DNA from 4 places in the Geodermatophilus sp. SYSU D00879 genome. Region 3 is predicted to be linked to each of the others. Evidence: riboswitches for the same ligand, from Rfam matches in the RefSeq annotation. Region 3 holds a riboswitch; each other region holds the start of a gene.
The links. A riboswitch is a leader RNA that binds a small molecule or an ion and turns the genes downstream of it on or off. The one in region 3 is predicted to bind cyclic di-AMP.

Region 1 (3,196 bases), on a different contig from region 3:
CGCCAACCGCGGCGTCGCCGGCATCGACGGCACGGTGTCCACCGCCGTCGGGGCCGCTCTGGCGCACGGCGGGCCCGCGGTGGCGCTCATGGGCGACCTCACGTTCCTGCACGACCTGCAGGGGCTGCTCACCGGCGAGGGCGAGCCGCGCCCGGACCTCACCGTGGTGGTGCCCGACAACGACGGCGGCGGGATCTTCGCCCAGCTGGAGCCGGGGCGGCCGGCGTACGCCCGCGACTACCGGCGGGTGTTCGGCACGCCGCACGGGCGGGACCTGGTCGCCGTCGCGGCGTCCCTGGGCTGGGCGGCGACGGCGGTGGCCACGCCGGAGGAGCTCACCGCCGCGCTGGCGTGCGGCGGGCCGCGGGTGGTCGTCGCCCGCACCGACCAGCGCGCGGAGGCCGACCTCGCCGTCGCCCTGCGGGAGGCCGCGGGCCGCGCGCTGGCCTGACCGGCCTCAGGAGCGCCGGACCTCCTGCAGCGACCAGCCGTTGCCGTCGGGGTCGCTGGAGAACGCGAACCGCGAGCCGGGGCGCCCTCGGGGGCCAGCTGCCGGACCCCGGTGACGTCGACCCCACGCCCGGCGGACGGCGTCGACGTCCTCGACGACGAGCTGCGGGCCCGGGTCGAGCCCGGCTCGCCCGGCGGCACGCCCTGGCCGATGACCACCGAGCAGGGGGAGCCCGGCGGGTCATCTGCACCACACGCATGCCCGGGGCCGGGCCGGTGTCGTGGTCGAGCCCGGAACCGACCTGCTCGACGGAGGAGGCCTCGGCGACGTCGACGTCGCTGACCGGGATGCCGATCACCTCGAGTCGCGTGTCCGTGCGGGGGACCCCAGGGAGGTCCGGGCACCCCACGGCGCCTCGCGGCGGGGAGTGCGGGCGCGGATCGGGGCCCGTCGCCGGTGGGCTTCGTCACGGGGTGCGGGGTGGCCGCGACGGGGGCGGGAGGACCACGGCAGGGCCGGATCGCGTGCGGCGAGCAGCGCGTTCCGTTACCCGCGCGGGGGGTCACGCCGACGTCACCCCATACCCCACGGGCCCCAGCCGAACCGTGCTGTGACCGCCGTCACGACGACAGTCGACATGACGACACGTAACGTTTTGGCTGCGCTCAGCGAACACAGAGCGCGGCGCCGGTCCGCCAAACCCTGCCCACCGGTCGCCCACGTCAACTCCCAGGGCAGGGGTGGGGGACCCACTCTTCCGGCGCGCGACGACCTACGGGGGTCTGTCGGAGCGCGCCTCGGGGTGAAGCCGCGGACCGCGGCCGGGCACCGATCGCCCGAACCCGACAGCTCACCTCGCCGGCGGTGATCGGGAGATCATCACCATGCCCAAGCACCGCGCACCCCGCTACGTCCGCACCAAGAAGGTCATCGCCAAGGCCCCTGTCGCCGCCGGCGCCGCCGCCGTCGGTCTGGGCGTCCTGAGCTCGCCGGCGTCCGCCTCCACCACCCACGACTGGACCGGCGTCGCCCAGTGCGAGTCCAGTGGCAACTGGAGCATCAACACCGGCAACGGCTACTACGGCGGCCTGCAGTTCAGCCAGTCCACCTGGGCCGCCTTCGGGGGCACCGACCTGGCCCCGCGTGCCGACCTCGCCACCCCGGCCCAGCAGGTCCAGATCGCCGAGGCGGTCCTGGCCGGCCAGGGCGTCGGCGCCTGGCCGAGCTGCGGCAGGTACCTGACCGACGGCACCACCGAGGCCGCCGCCGAGGCGCCGGCCGCTCCCGTCGAGCAGGCCGCCCCTGCCGCCGAGGCCCCGGCCGCCCCGGCCGAGCAGCCGGCCGCCGAGCAGGCCGCCCCGGCCGAGCAGGCCGAGGTCGCCACCGAGGAGTACACCGTCCGCTGGCGGGACACGGTGGCCAAGATCGCCGCCGCCCACGGCCAGCGCTGGCGGGAGCTCTACGAGCGCAACGTCGACGTCATCGGTGCCAACCCGAACCTGATCTTCCCCGGTCAGGTGCTGGCGCTCAGCGGCTCGACCGCCCCGGCCGAGGCCGCCCCGGCCCCCGCCGCCGCTCCGGCCCCCGCCGCCGAGGCCGCTCCCGCCCCGGTCGCCGAGGCCGCTCCGGCCCCGGTCGCCGCCGGTGAGGCGGCGCCCGCCGCCACCCCGCCGATCGCCGAGGCCGCCCCGCAGGTCGCGCAGGCCTCGGTCGTCGCCGAGATCACGAACACCGCCGGCGCGATCCACGAGGCCGTGCAGGCGGCGGCGAACGCCGTCGTCAGCAACGTCCCGGGCGCCGCGGACATCACCCTCGGCGGCACGCGGGCGAGCGCGGTCGACCCGGACGGCCACCCCTCCGGCAAGGCGCTGGACTACATGGTCATGTCCGACGCCGCCCTCGGCGACGCGATCGCCCAGTACCACGTGGACCACTGGGACGAGCTGGGCGTCGAGTACGTCATCTGGCAGCAGCGCATCCTGACCTCGCCCGACGGTGCCTGGAAGGCGATGGAGGACCGCGGCGGCGCGACCGCGAACCACATGGACCACGTGCACGTGAACTACGTGGGCTGACCTCCCGCACACCCGACGAGGGCCCCGACCGCGCAGCGGCCGGGGCCCTCGCCGTCTCCGGGGGAGGGCGACGACGGCGCCGGCCGGGACCGGGCGTCTCAGCCCTCCAGCGCGGCCTGGAAGGCGGCGAACTTCGACTGCGTCTCGGCGAGCTCGGCCGTCGGGTCGGAGGCGGCGACGATGCCGCAGCCGGCGAACAGCCGGGCCGAGCGCGGGTCGTCGTCGACCAGCTGCGCGCAGCGCAGGGCCAGCCCGAACTCGCCGTCCCCGCGGGCGTCGAGCCAGCCCACCGGCCCGGCGTAGCGCCCGCGGCCCATGCCCTCCAGCTCGGCGATGACCGCGGCGGCGGCCTCGGGCGGGGTGCCGCAGACGGCGGCGGTCGGGTGCACGGCGTCGACCAGCTCCAGCAGCCCGGCCCGGCCGCGGGCGCCCGAGCGGCGCTGGGTGCCGACGACGTCGGTGGCCAGGTGCCGCACGTTGGGCAGCGTCAGCAGCGAGGGTTGCTCCGGCACCGACAGCGCGGTGCAGAACGGGTCGAGCGCGCGGACGAGCGAGTCGACGGCGAGGGCGTGCTCGGCGCGGTCCTTGGCGCTGGCCACGAGGCCCGCCGCGAGCCGCTCGTCCTCGGCGCCCGCGCCGCGCGGGGCGGTGCCGGCCAGCACCCGCGCCG
Region 2 (3,196 bases), on a different contig from region 3:
CTTCTCCGTCTACCGCACCTACCTGCCCGACGGCCGCGAGCACCTCGACGCCGCCGTGGGCGACGTCCGCGACCGCCGTCCCGACCTGGTCGCCGCGGTGGACGCGCTGCACCCGGTGCTGGCGCAGGCCGGCACCGAGGCGGCCACCCGGTTCGAGCAGACCAGCGGCCCGGTGATGGCCAAGGGCGTCGAGGACAGCGCCTACTACCGCTGGGCCCGGTTCGTGGTGCTCAACGAGGTCGGCGGCGACCCGGCGCGCTTCGGCAGCACCCCGGAGGAGTTCCACGAGGCGCAGGCGCGGCGGCTGGAGCGCAAGCCGGAGTCGATGACGACGCTCACCACGCACGACACCAAGCGCAGCGAGGACACCCGGGCCCGCCTGGCCGTCCTCGCCGAGGTGCCGACCGAGTGGGCGGACCTGGTCCGCGGCTGGCTGTCCCGCCACCCGCTGCCCGACCGGCCGCTGGCGCACCTGGTGTGGCAGAACCTGGTCGGCGCCTGGCCGCTGTCCCGCGAGCGGGCGCACGCCTACGCCGAGAAGGCCGCCCGCGAGGCCGGGCGGTCGACGACGTGGACCGACGTCGACGAGGCGTTCGAGGCGCAGCTGCACGCGATGGTCGACGCCGCCTTCGACGACGAGGCGACGAACCGCGAGATCGAGGCGTTCGTCGCGCGGATCGCCCCGGCCGGCCGGTCCAACGGGCTGGCGCAGAAGCTGCTGCAGCTGACGATGCCCGGCGTCCCGGACGTCTACCAGGGCACCGAGCTGTGGGACCACTCGCTCGTCGACCCCGACAACCGCCGCCCGGTCGACTACGACGAACGGCGCGCGCTGCTGGCCCGGCTCGACGGCGGGGAGGTGCCCGAGGTCGACGAGACCGGCGCGGCCAAGCTGCTCGTCGTCTCGCGGGCGCTGCGGCTGCGGCGGGACGACCCCGGGCTGTTCACCGGCTACACCCCGGTGGCCGCCACCGGGTCCGCCGCGCAGCACGTCGTCGCCTTCGACCGTGGGTCCGGAGAGCAGGGCGGCGCGGTGACCGTGGCGACCCGGCTGCCGGTCGCGCTGGCCGCCGGCGGCTGGGGCGACACCGCGCTGGCGCTGCCGACCGGCGCCTGGCGCGACGTGCTCACCGGCACGCGGGTCGTCTCCGACGCCGGCGGCGCGCCCGTCGGCGAGCTGCTGGCCCGGCTGCCGGTGGCCCTGCTCGTCCGAGAATGAGACGCAGGTCACGGCGGCGCCGGCCGGCGCCACCGTGACCTGCGACTCCCCCCGGCCGCCGGGCGCGGGCCGCCGCGGGGACGCCGGGCGACACGCCGTGACGGGTGGGGCGGGTGTGCCGTCTCGTGATGCGGCCGTTACCTTTGCCCCGCACGCGGGCCAATGACAGCCGCGTGCCGGAGCCGGTCCGCCGAACCCCGTCCGCCGGGCTCCGTTCCTCCTGCACAGCCAGGACGGGGGTGGGGGACCCACTTCGGCGCCTGCACCGCGGTCACGGGGGGACCGGACGCAGCGCCTCGGGGTGAAGCCGCGCTCTGCGCGGCCGGGGCACCGATCGCTCCGAACCCGACAGCTCACCTCGCAGGCGGCGGATCGGAGATCCCGCATGCGCACGTCCACGTCCCTGCTCCGCCGTGCCCTCGTGACGACCGGCGTGGCCGCGGCCGCGATCGGCGTCGCCGCCGGCCCGGCCTCGGCCGCCGCCCCCAACGACTGGGACGCCGTCGCCCAGTGCGAGTCCAGCGGCAACTGGAGCATCAACACCGGCAACGGCTACTACGGCGGCCTGCAGTTCAGCCAGTCCACCTGGGCGGCCTTCGGCGGCACCGAGTACGCCGCCCGCGCCGACCTGGCCACCAAGGCGCAGCAGATCGCCGTCGCCGAGCGCACGCTCGACGTCCAGGGCCCGGGTGCCTGGCCCACCTGCGGCAAGGGCCTGAACCCGGACGCCCCGGAGGCCGGCTCGCCGGCCGCCGCGCCCGCCCCGGCCGCGCCCGCCCCGGCCGAGCCCGCCCCGGCCGAGCCCGCCCCGGCCGCCCGGGCCGGGGAGTCCGCCGCCGGTGCCTCCGGCGGCTCGTACACCGTCCGGTCCGGCGACACGCTGGGCAAGATCGCCCGAGCCCAGGGCGTCAAGGGCGGCTGGAAGGCCCTCTGGTCGGCCAACAGCGGCACGGTCAGCGACCCGAACAATATCTACGTCGGGCAGGAGCTGCAGCTGCCGTGACCTGTGGCGGCGACCGGGGGACCCGCTCCCCCGGCCGCCGCTCGCGGTTGACCGCGCCCGCAGCGGGCAAGAGGGACCGGTCAGCCGCACTACCGCTGGGAGGCCCCCGCATGTCCGCACCCGTCGAGTTCGCCGTCTGGGCGCCCGTGCCCGAGCGCGTGCGCCTGCAGGTCGACGGCACGGTGCACGACATGCGCCGCGACGACGACGGCTGGTGGCGGGCCGAGGCCGAGGCCGGCCCGGAGTCCGACTACGGCTACCTGCTCGGCGACGACGACACCCCGCGTCCCGACCCGCGCTCGCGCCGCCAGCCCGACGGCGTGCACGGGCTGTCCCGTCGGTTCGACCCGTCGGCGTACGCGTGGGGCGACAGCGCCTGGACCGGGCGCCCGCTGGCCGGCGGCGTCGTCTACGAGCTGCACGTCGGCACGTTCACCCCCGAGGGCACCCTCGACTCGGCCATCGACCGGCTGGGCCACCTCGCCGACCTCGGCGTCGACTTCGTCGAGCTGCTGCCCGTCAACGGCTTCGACGGCACGCACAACTGGGGCTACGACGGCGTCCTCTGGTACACGGTGCAGGAGAGCTACGGCGGCCCCGCGGCCTACCAGCGGTTCGTCGACGCCTGCCACCAGCGCGGGATCGGCGTCATCCAGGACGTCGTCTACAACCACCTCGGCCCGTCGGGGAACTACCTGCCGCTGTTCATGCCGATCTTCTCGGAGGGCGGCGCGAACACCTGGGGCGAGTCGGTCAACCTGTCCGGGCCGGACTCCGACGAGGTCCGCCGCTACGTCCTGGACAACGCCCTGATGTGGCTGCGCGACATGCACGTCGACGGGCTGCGGCTGGACGCCGTGCACGCGCTGGTCGACGAGCGCGCCACCCACGTGCTCGAGGAGATGGCGCAGGAGGTCGACCGGCTCTCGGTCGCGGTCGGCCGGCCGCTCACGCTCATCGCCGAGAGCGACCTG
Region 3 (3,196 bases):
ACGCCGTTGAGGCCGGCGTTGACACCGACCGCCGTCCGGGAGAAGGGATCCACGTCGCTGGCCAGCACCCGGCGGGCGCCGGCGAGGACGGCGGCCACCGCGACCAGGCCGCTGCCCGACCCGAGGTCGAGCACCGTGCGGCCGGCGACGGTGGCGGGGGCGTCGAGCAGGTGGCGGGCCAGTGCCTGCCCGCCGGGCCAGGCGGCCGCCCAGAACGGCGGCTCCTCCCCCGCCCCGCCGGCCGCGGTCTCCATCGCCTCCCACAGGGCGACGACGTCGTCGGCGACGTGCAGCCGCACCTCGGGGACGAGCGAGGGCCGGCGCACCTGGGTGTGCGCGCGGACGAACCCCGCGGGCACCACCCGGGTGGCCGGCCCTCGCTGGATCACCTGGGGATCAGTACCAGCCGGTGGCCTGCGAGTGCGCCCAGGCGTCGCACGGCGTGCCGTAGCGCTGCTCGATGTAGATGAGGCCGGCGTCGATCTGGCGGTAGCCGTCGGAGGTCTTGGCGATCCCGGTGCTGGCCCAGGTGGAGTCCAGGAACTGCGGGATGCCGTAGGCGGTGCTGGTGGGGTTCTGCGCGTTGGGGTTCCAGCCGCTCTCCTTGCCCCACAGCTTCTCCAGGCAGGAGAACTGCTCGCCGCTGCCGACCTTGCTCAGCGCGTAGTCCTTGAAGGAGCCGGACGGCGCGGCCGGCGCGGCCTCCTCGGCGGCCTGCTCCTCGGCGGCCTGCTGCGCGGCGGCGGCCTCGGCGGCGGCCTGCGCCTCGGCGGCCTGGCGAGCGGCCTCCTGCTCCGCGGCGACGCGGGCGGCCTCCTGCTCGGCGGCGACGCGGGCGGCCTCGGCCTCGGCGGCCTGGCGGTCGCGCTCCGCCTGCTCGGCGGCGAGCTGCGCCTGGGCGACACCGGCCTCCTGCGCGCTGCGCTCGGCGCGCGAGGCGGCGACGTCGGCCAGCGTCGTCAGGTCGGGGCCGGTCGCGGCCTGCGCGGCCGCCTGCTGCTGCGGGATGCCCAGCTCGTCGGCGACGCTGACCGCGGTGCCGGTGGTGCCGGCGGTGTCGGTGCCGGCGGAGGCAGCGGGGCCGCTGGTGGAGACGACGCCCACGATCAGCGCGCCGGCCGCGGCGGCGCCGAGCAGGAGGGCCGGGCGGCGCGGGCCCAGCGGCGGGCTGCCGCGGCGGAACAGGCGCCGGCGGGCGGGGGCCTCGGCGGCCGGCTCGGCGGCGTCCGCGAGCGCGGGCAGCTCGCGGGTGGCGGTGTCGGCGGTGGCGTCGATGGCGTCGGGAGTGGCGAGCTCGACGGTCACGGGGGCGTCGGCAGGCGTGTTCTGGACGTGGCGGGACATGAGGGGGTGAGGGCTCCGAGGGAGAGTGCGCGCGGCAGCGGCCCGGAGGCGGACCTCGGGCGTGCGGGTGCGGCGCGGGTCTGGGGGGTGTGGCGTTACGGGGTCCCCGGCGACGTCGTCGCAGGGAGCGGCAGGGCAGGGGCGGCCGGCGTCAGGCGGACGCGGGGGCGCGGTGTGCGCGCGGGCAGCTGCACCTGCGGGCCGCTTCGGCCCGGAGGCGGGGCATGCGGAGACTCTCCGTTTCTTCCGTGAGCCGCCTACCGAGTTAGCTGACGGGTTCGGGCGGGAAGGAGCCCTACGCGTGCCGGGCCGGAGCTCGGCGGGCGCGATTCACCCCAGTACTGCGGTGGGTCCCCGGCTCGCGTCCACGGGTGCGGACACGACTCGGCGGCGTCCGGCCGGGCTCCCCGGGACGGGGACCTGACGACCTGCCGGACGCAAGCCACCGTACGGTCGTTACCGGTTCGTGACAACGGTCGTGGCCGGAGGTGCGGCCGTGACGCGTGGTACGGACTGTCCCGTACCGGAACGCCCCTCCGCGTCGCCGCTGGTCAGGAGGCCGCGGCCACCTCGGGCCGGCCGGGCCCGTGCAGAGGTGTCACGTCGGACACGTCCGTGGCGGACGGCGCCGGCCGCGCCCCCGCGCGGGGCTCGGGCGCCGGGTCCTCCCCGAGGCGGGGCAGCCCCCGCTTGTCGCCGAGGGCGTGGACGTCGTCGGGCACGACCCCGGTGACGACGGCGAGCGCCTCGTCCAGCTGCCCGGTCAGCAGGCGCAGCCAGTCGCGCGCCCGGTCGCGCTCGTCGCGCAGCGGCTCGAGCTCGGCCTCGACGGCGGACCGGCGCTCGAGCGCCTCGGCGTCGGCCCGTGCCCGCGCCTCGGCGGCCTCGCGGTCCCGCCGCGCGCGCTCGGCGGCGGCCCCCTCCTCCAGCCGGGCGGCCTCGCGGCGCGCGGCCTCCAGGATCGCGGCGGCCTCGCTGCGGGTCTGCTCGCGGGCGGCGAGCACCGCCTCGCGCATCTCGGCCACCCCGGACAGCCGGGCCTGCGCCTCGGTGAGCGCCTCGGCGCGGATCCGCCCGGCCTCCTCCTCGGCGGCGGCGGTCAGCGCGGCGGCCGCCTCCTCGGCCCGGCGCATCATCGCCGCGGCGTCCTCGGGGCCGGGCAGGCTCTGCCGCTCGCGGACCAGCTGGGCCAGCCGGCGGCGGGCGTTCTGCAGCTCGGCCGACGCGGCGGCGTAGCGGCTGAGCAGGTGCTCGTTCTCCCGGCGCAGGACCAGCAACTCCGTCTCCGCCCAGGCGACGTAGTCGTCGACCTGCAGGCGGTCGTAGCCGCGCACCGCCCCGGTGAACACCGGTCCGGTGCCCAGCAGGCCGTCGAGCCCGCGTCCCGGAGGCGGCTCGGCGGGGCCGTCCCCGGCCCTGTCCGGAGCAGCTCCCTGTCCCCGCAGCGACATCCCGGTTCCCCCTCGGTGCGCTCCGATCCGGTCCCCCACCGGCACGCCGGCGTGGGTGATCACAGAGTTCCACCCGCCGGGTGCGGCCGAACGGGCCGACACGGGCGCGCGCGGGACGTGCGGACCGGTCGCGCCCGGACGTGCCGGGCTGGTCACTGTGCGCGGTCGAGAGGTCTCAGTACGGTCACGGCCCCCGCGGGGAATGCCCGGCGGAGGCGGGTCGTTGGGCCGGGTACAGTAGTTGCACTCTCAACCACATGGAGCACGAGATGCAGTTCGGGGTCTTCACGGTCAGCGACGTCACGACCGACCCGACGACGGGGCGGACGCCGAGCGAGGCGGAGCGGATCAAGGCCGTCGTCACCATCGCGAAGAAGGCCGAGGAGGTGGGCCTCGACGTC
Region 4 (3,196 bases), on a different contig from region 3:
CCGCGCCGTCGAGGCGATGGTCGCCATCGGCGAGCCCGGCCGCGGCGGGGAGTGAGCGTCAGATCCTGGTGAAGAGGTAGACCGACACCGCGACGCCGAAGACGACGATCAGCACCCGCAGCGGCGTCGCGGGGATGCGGCTGGCCACCCGGGCGCCGAGGAACCCGCCGACCAGGCTGGCCGGCGCCGCGACGGCGACCACCTGCCAGGCGACCGGCCCGAAGACGCCGAACACGACCAGGGTGACCGTCGCCGTCACCGCGGAGAGCGCGGACTTCAGCGCGTTGGCCAGCGGCAGCCGGTGCAGCGCCGTCCCGAGCACCCCGACGAGGATGACGCCGAGCGCGCCGCCGAAGTAGCCGCCGTAGACGGTGGCGAGGAACAGCGCGAGGTAGAGCCACCACGGGTCGCGGACGGCGCCGTCGTCGCGGTCGCGCAGCCGGCGGGTGAGCAGCGGCTGCACCGCGAGCAGCAGGCTGGCCAGCAGCACGAGCACCGGCACGACGACGTCGAAGGCCTCGCTCGGCGTGGTCAACAGCAGCACGCTGCCGGCGACCCCGCCGAGCGCCGAGACCGCGCCGAGGCGCACCAGCCGGCCGCGCTGGCCGGCGTACTCGCGACGGAACCCGACCATGCCGCCGAGGTAGCCGGGCCACTGCGCCACCGAGTTGGTGACGTTGGCCGCCACGGTGCCCAGGCCCAGCCCCACCAGGGTGGGGAAGAGGATCAGCGACCCGCCGCCGGCGATCGAGTTGACCGCTCCCGCGCCCAGGGCCACCGCGGCCGCGATCAGGAGGTCGGCGGCCGTCACGGGGTGCCAGCCTACGGTCGGTCCATGCGACTCCCCGCCCCGGCGACCTGGCTGGCCGCCGCCCTCGGCGGCTCCGGCGTGCTGCACCTGGTGCGGCCGCGGACCTTCGAGGAGCTGGTGCCGCCCGAGCTCGGCGACGCCCGCGGCTGGGTGCTCGGCAGCGGGGTCGCGGAGATCGGTACCGCCGCACTGCTGGCCGCGCCGGCGAGCCGCCGGGCCGGCGGGTGGGCCGCGGCCGCGCTGCTGGCGTCGTTCGTGCCGGCCCACCTGCACCACTTCCGGGTGGCGCGCAGGCGGCCGGCGCTGCTGGCCGCGGCGGTGGTCCGGCTGCCGCTGCAGGCGCCGATGATCGCCGCGGCGCTGCGGGTGGCCCGGGGGCGCTGAGCGTCCCCGACCTCGGGTCGACCACCGACACGCCGACCTCCGCCGCCGCGGCAGTTCCTCGGCCACCCCGACGGGCGACCTCGCCGGCCGAGCACCGCCGCTACCTGGAGGCGCTGTCGGCCGAGCCGGTCGAGGAGCAGGCACGGCGACAGGTCGACATGGTGACCCCGGTCGTCGACGGCCGGCGGGTGAGCGGCTTCGTGCTGTACGCCGGCTGACGGGGACGCGGCCCCGGGCGGTTCCCGGGGCCGCGTCCGGGCCGGTCAGGGGTTGAAGCTCACGTGGACGTGGTCCATGTGGTTGGCGGTGGGGGACCCGCGGTCGGCCATCGCCCGCCAGCCGGAGCTCCCGATGACGAAGATCCGCTGCTTCCAGATGACGTAGTCGACGTTGAAGCGCGCGGCGTTGTCCAGGACGTACTGCGCGACGGCGTTCCCCTTGGCGGAGTCGGCGTAGACCATGAAGTCCGCGGCGAGCTGCTGGGTGGGGGAGTGCCCGGGCCGGGTGAGCACCGTGGACACCCCGAACCGCTGCGCGACCTCGGCGACGACCGGGCGGACGTGCGCCGCCCAGGCGCTGTAGGAGGTCGAGGTGGGGGTCGGCTTCCCGCTGAGGTTCGTGGACACCGCCGCAGCGGCGGGGGCGGCCGCCGGTGCGGCCGCGGGAGCCGCGGAGGCAGCGGGGGCCCGGTCCTGGGACCAGCCGTGCGACCAGTCGCGGCGGGGGCCGTCCCCGTGGGCCTGGGCCGCCGACTGGCCCGAGAGGCCGAAGACGACGGCGAGGGCGCCGGCGGTGAGGGTGCGGCGGATCGTGCGCTTGCTGTTCGAGGGCATGACGAGGAGAGCTCCTGACGTCGGTTCTCGCGCGGCGCCGTCCGTGGCTCGGCGGTCACCCGGCGCGTGAGGGAGGGACCTGCGGGACGGACCCGGGCGCGCGGCAGGGCGGCGGGCGGCTGCTGGAGGGCAGGCCGACGCCAGGACGGCCGGAATGGGTCCGTGGGGGCGCGGCGACCGGCGGAGGTGGGCGGGGCGCGGCGCTCGTCGCAGGGGTGCGGGCACGCCGAGGCAGGCGCCGTCGACGCACCCGTGGTGGTTCTCCGTTCTCCCGTGGCCGCCTACCGGGTCAGCTGACGGGTTCGGGCGGGGATCTGCGCCCTACCCCCTCCCGGTGGCTCGGGAGGTGGGACTCACCCCGGTGGTGCGGTGGGTCCCCGGCTCACGGCCACCCGCGGTGGCCGCGACTCGGCGGCACCCGGCTCGGCTCCCCCGATGGAGGACGTGACGACCGGCCGGACGGAGTCACCGTAGGAGGGTCCGCCGGAGCCCGCAGCGCGGACTCCGGAGTTCCGCTGAGGGCATCCGTAGACTGGTCGGCACGACGGACGAGTCGGCCGGGCGGTCGCGTCGGCGGGGGAGACCTCGCCGCCGAGGAACGTCCGGGCTCCACAGGGCAGGGTGGTCGCTAACGGCGACCCGGGGTGACCCGCGGGACAGTGCCACAGAGAACAGACCGCCAGCAGTGCCTCTCCGGAGACAGCGCTGGTGAGGGTGAAACGGTGGTGTAAGAGACCACCAGCGCACCGGGTGACCGGTGCGGCTCGGTAAACCCCACCCGGAGCAAGGTCGAGAAGGGACGGCGGACGGGCGACCGGACGCCGTCCTGCGCAGGCGTTCGAGGGCTGCCCGCCCGAGCCTGCGGGTGGACCGCTCGAGCCCGCCGGCAACGGCGGGCCTAGATGGATGACCGCCCATCGGGAGGCCGCGAGGCGCCCGAGGACAGAACCCGGCGTACAGGCCGACTCGTCCGTCGTCCCCTCCGAGCCGTGGTGCCCTCCGGGCCGTGGCGCGGCGGGCCCGTCCTCCCGGCGGGACGGGACCGATGAGTCGTCGCAGCGGCCGGGGTCCCCCTCTCGTGGCGGCCGGACGGGCCGCGGCGACTACCCGGGAGGACCCGTGACGCAGTACCTGCTGTCCATGCCGCACGACTCGGCCGAGGAGCCGA

Region 1: another riboswitch for cyclic di-AMP. It lies ahead of ACI79B_RS22015 (transglycosylase family protein); the one in region 3 lies ahead of ACI79B_RS12690 (aggregation-promoting factor C-terminal-like domain-containing protein).
Region 2: another riboswitch for cyclic di-AMP. It lies ahead of ACI79B_RS09800 (transglycosylase family protein); the one in region 3 lies ahead of ACI79B_RS12690 (aggregation-promoting factor C-terminal-like domain-containing protein).
Region 4: another riboswitch for cyclic di-AMP. It lies ahead of ACI79B_RS19895 (hypothetical protein); the one in region 3 lies ahead of ACI79B_RS12690 (aggregation-promoting factor C-terminal-like domain-containing protein).

What each region holds. Positions count from the first base shown of each region.
Region 1 is NZ_JBJGZF010000027.1:5,823-9,018, forward strand. It holds gene menD (2-succinyl-5-enolpyruvyl-6-hydroxy-3-cyclohexene-1-carboxylic-acid synthase) at 1-451, shown strand, start outside; cyclic di-AMP (ydaO/yuaA leader) riboswitch at 1,162-1,331, shown strand; gene ACI79B_RS22015 (transglycosylase family protein) at 1,336-2,526, shown strand; gene ACI79B_RS22020 (isochorismate synthase) at 2,625-3,196, opposite strand, start outside.
Region 2 is NZ_JBJGZF010000005.1:245,904-249,099, reverse strand. It holds gene treY (malto-oligosyltrehalose synthase) at 1-1,219, shown strand, start outside; cyclic di-AMP (ydaO/yuaA leader) riboswitch at 1,467-1,601, shown strand; gene ACI79B_RS09800 (transglycosylase family protein) at 1,605-2,222, shown strand; gene treZ (malto-oligosyltrehalose trehalohydrolase) at 2,333-3,196, shown strand, end outside.
Region 3 is NZ_JBJGZF010000008.1:119,898-123,093, forward strand. It holds gene ACI79B_RS12685 (class I SAM-dependent methyltransferase) at 1-389, opposite strand, end outside; gene ACI79B_RS12690 (aggregation-promoting factor C-terminal-like domain-containing protein) at 397-1,305, opposite strand; cyclic di-AMP (ydaO/yuaA leader) riboswitch at 1,584-1,744, opposite strand; gene ACI79B_RS12695 (hypothetical protein) at 1,896-2,795, opposite strand; gene ACI79B_RS12700 (LLM class flavin-dependent oxidoreductase) at 3,053-3,196, shown strand, end outside.
Region 4 is NZ_JBJGZF010000019.1:44,272-47,467, forward strand. It holds gene nadA (quinolinate synthase NadA) at 1-55, shown strand, start outside; gene ACI79B_RS19885 (sulfite exporter TauE/SafE family protein) at 59-811, opposite strand; gene ACI79B_RS19890 (DoxX family protein) at 836-1,195, shown strand; gene ACI79B_RS19895 (hypothetical protein) at 1,459-2,028, opposite strand; cyclic di-AMP (ydaO/yuaA leader) riboswitch at 2,292-2,452, opposite strand; RNA gene rnpB (RNase P RNA component class A) at 2,578-3,001, shown strand; gene ACI79B_RS19905 (YciI family protein) at 3,148-3,196, shown strand, end outside.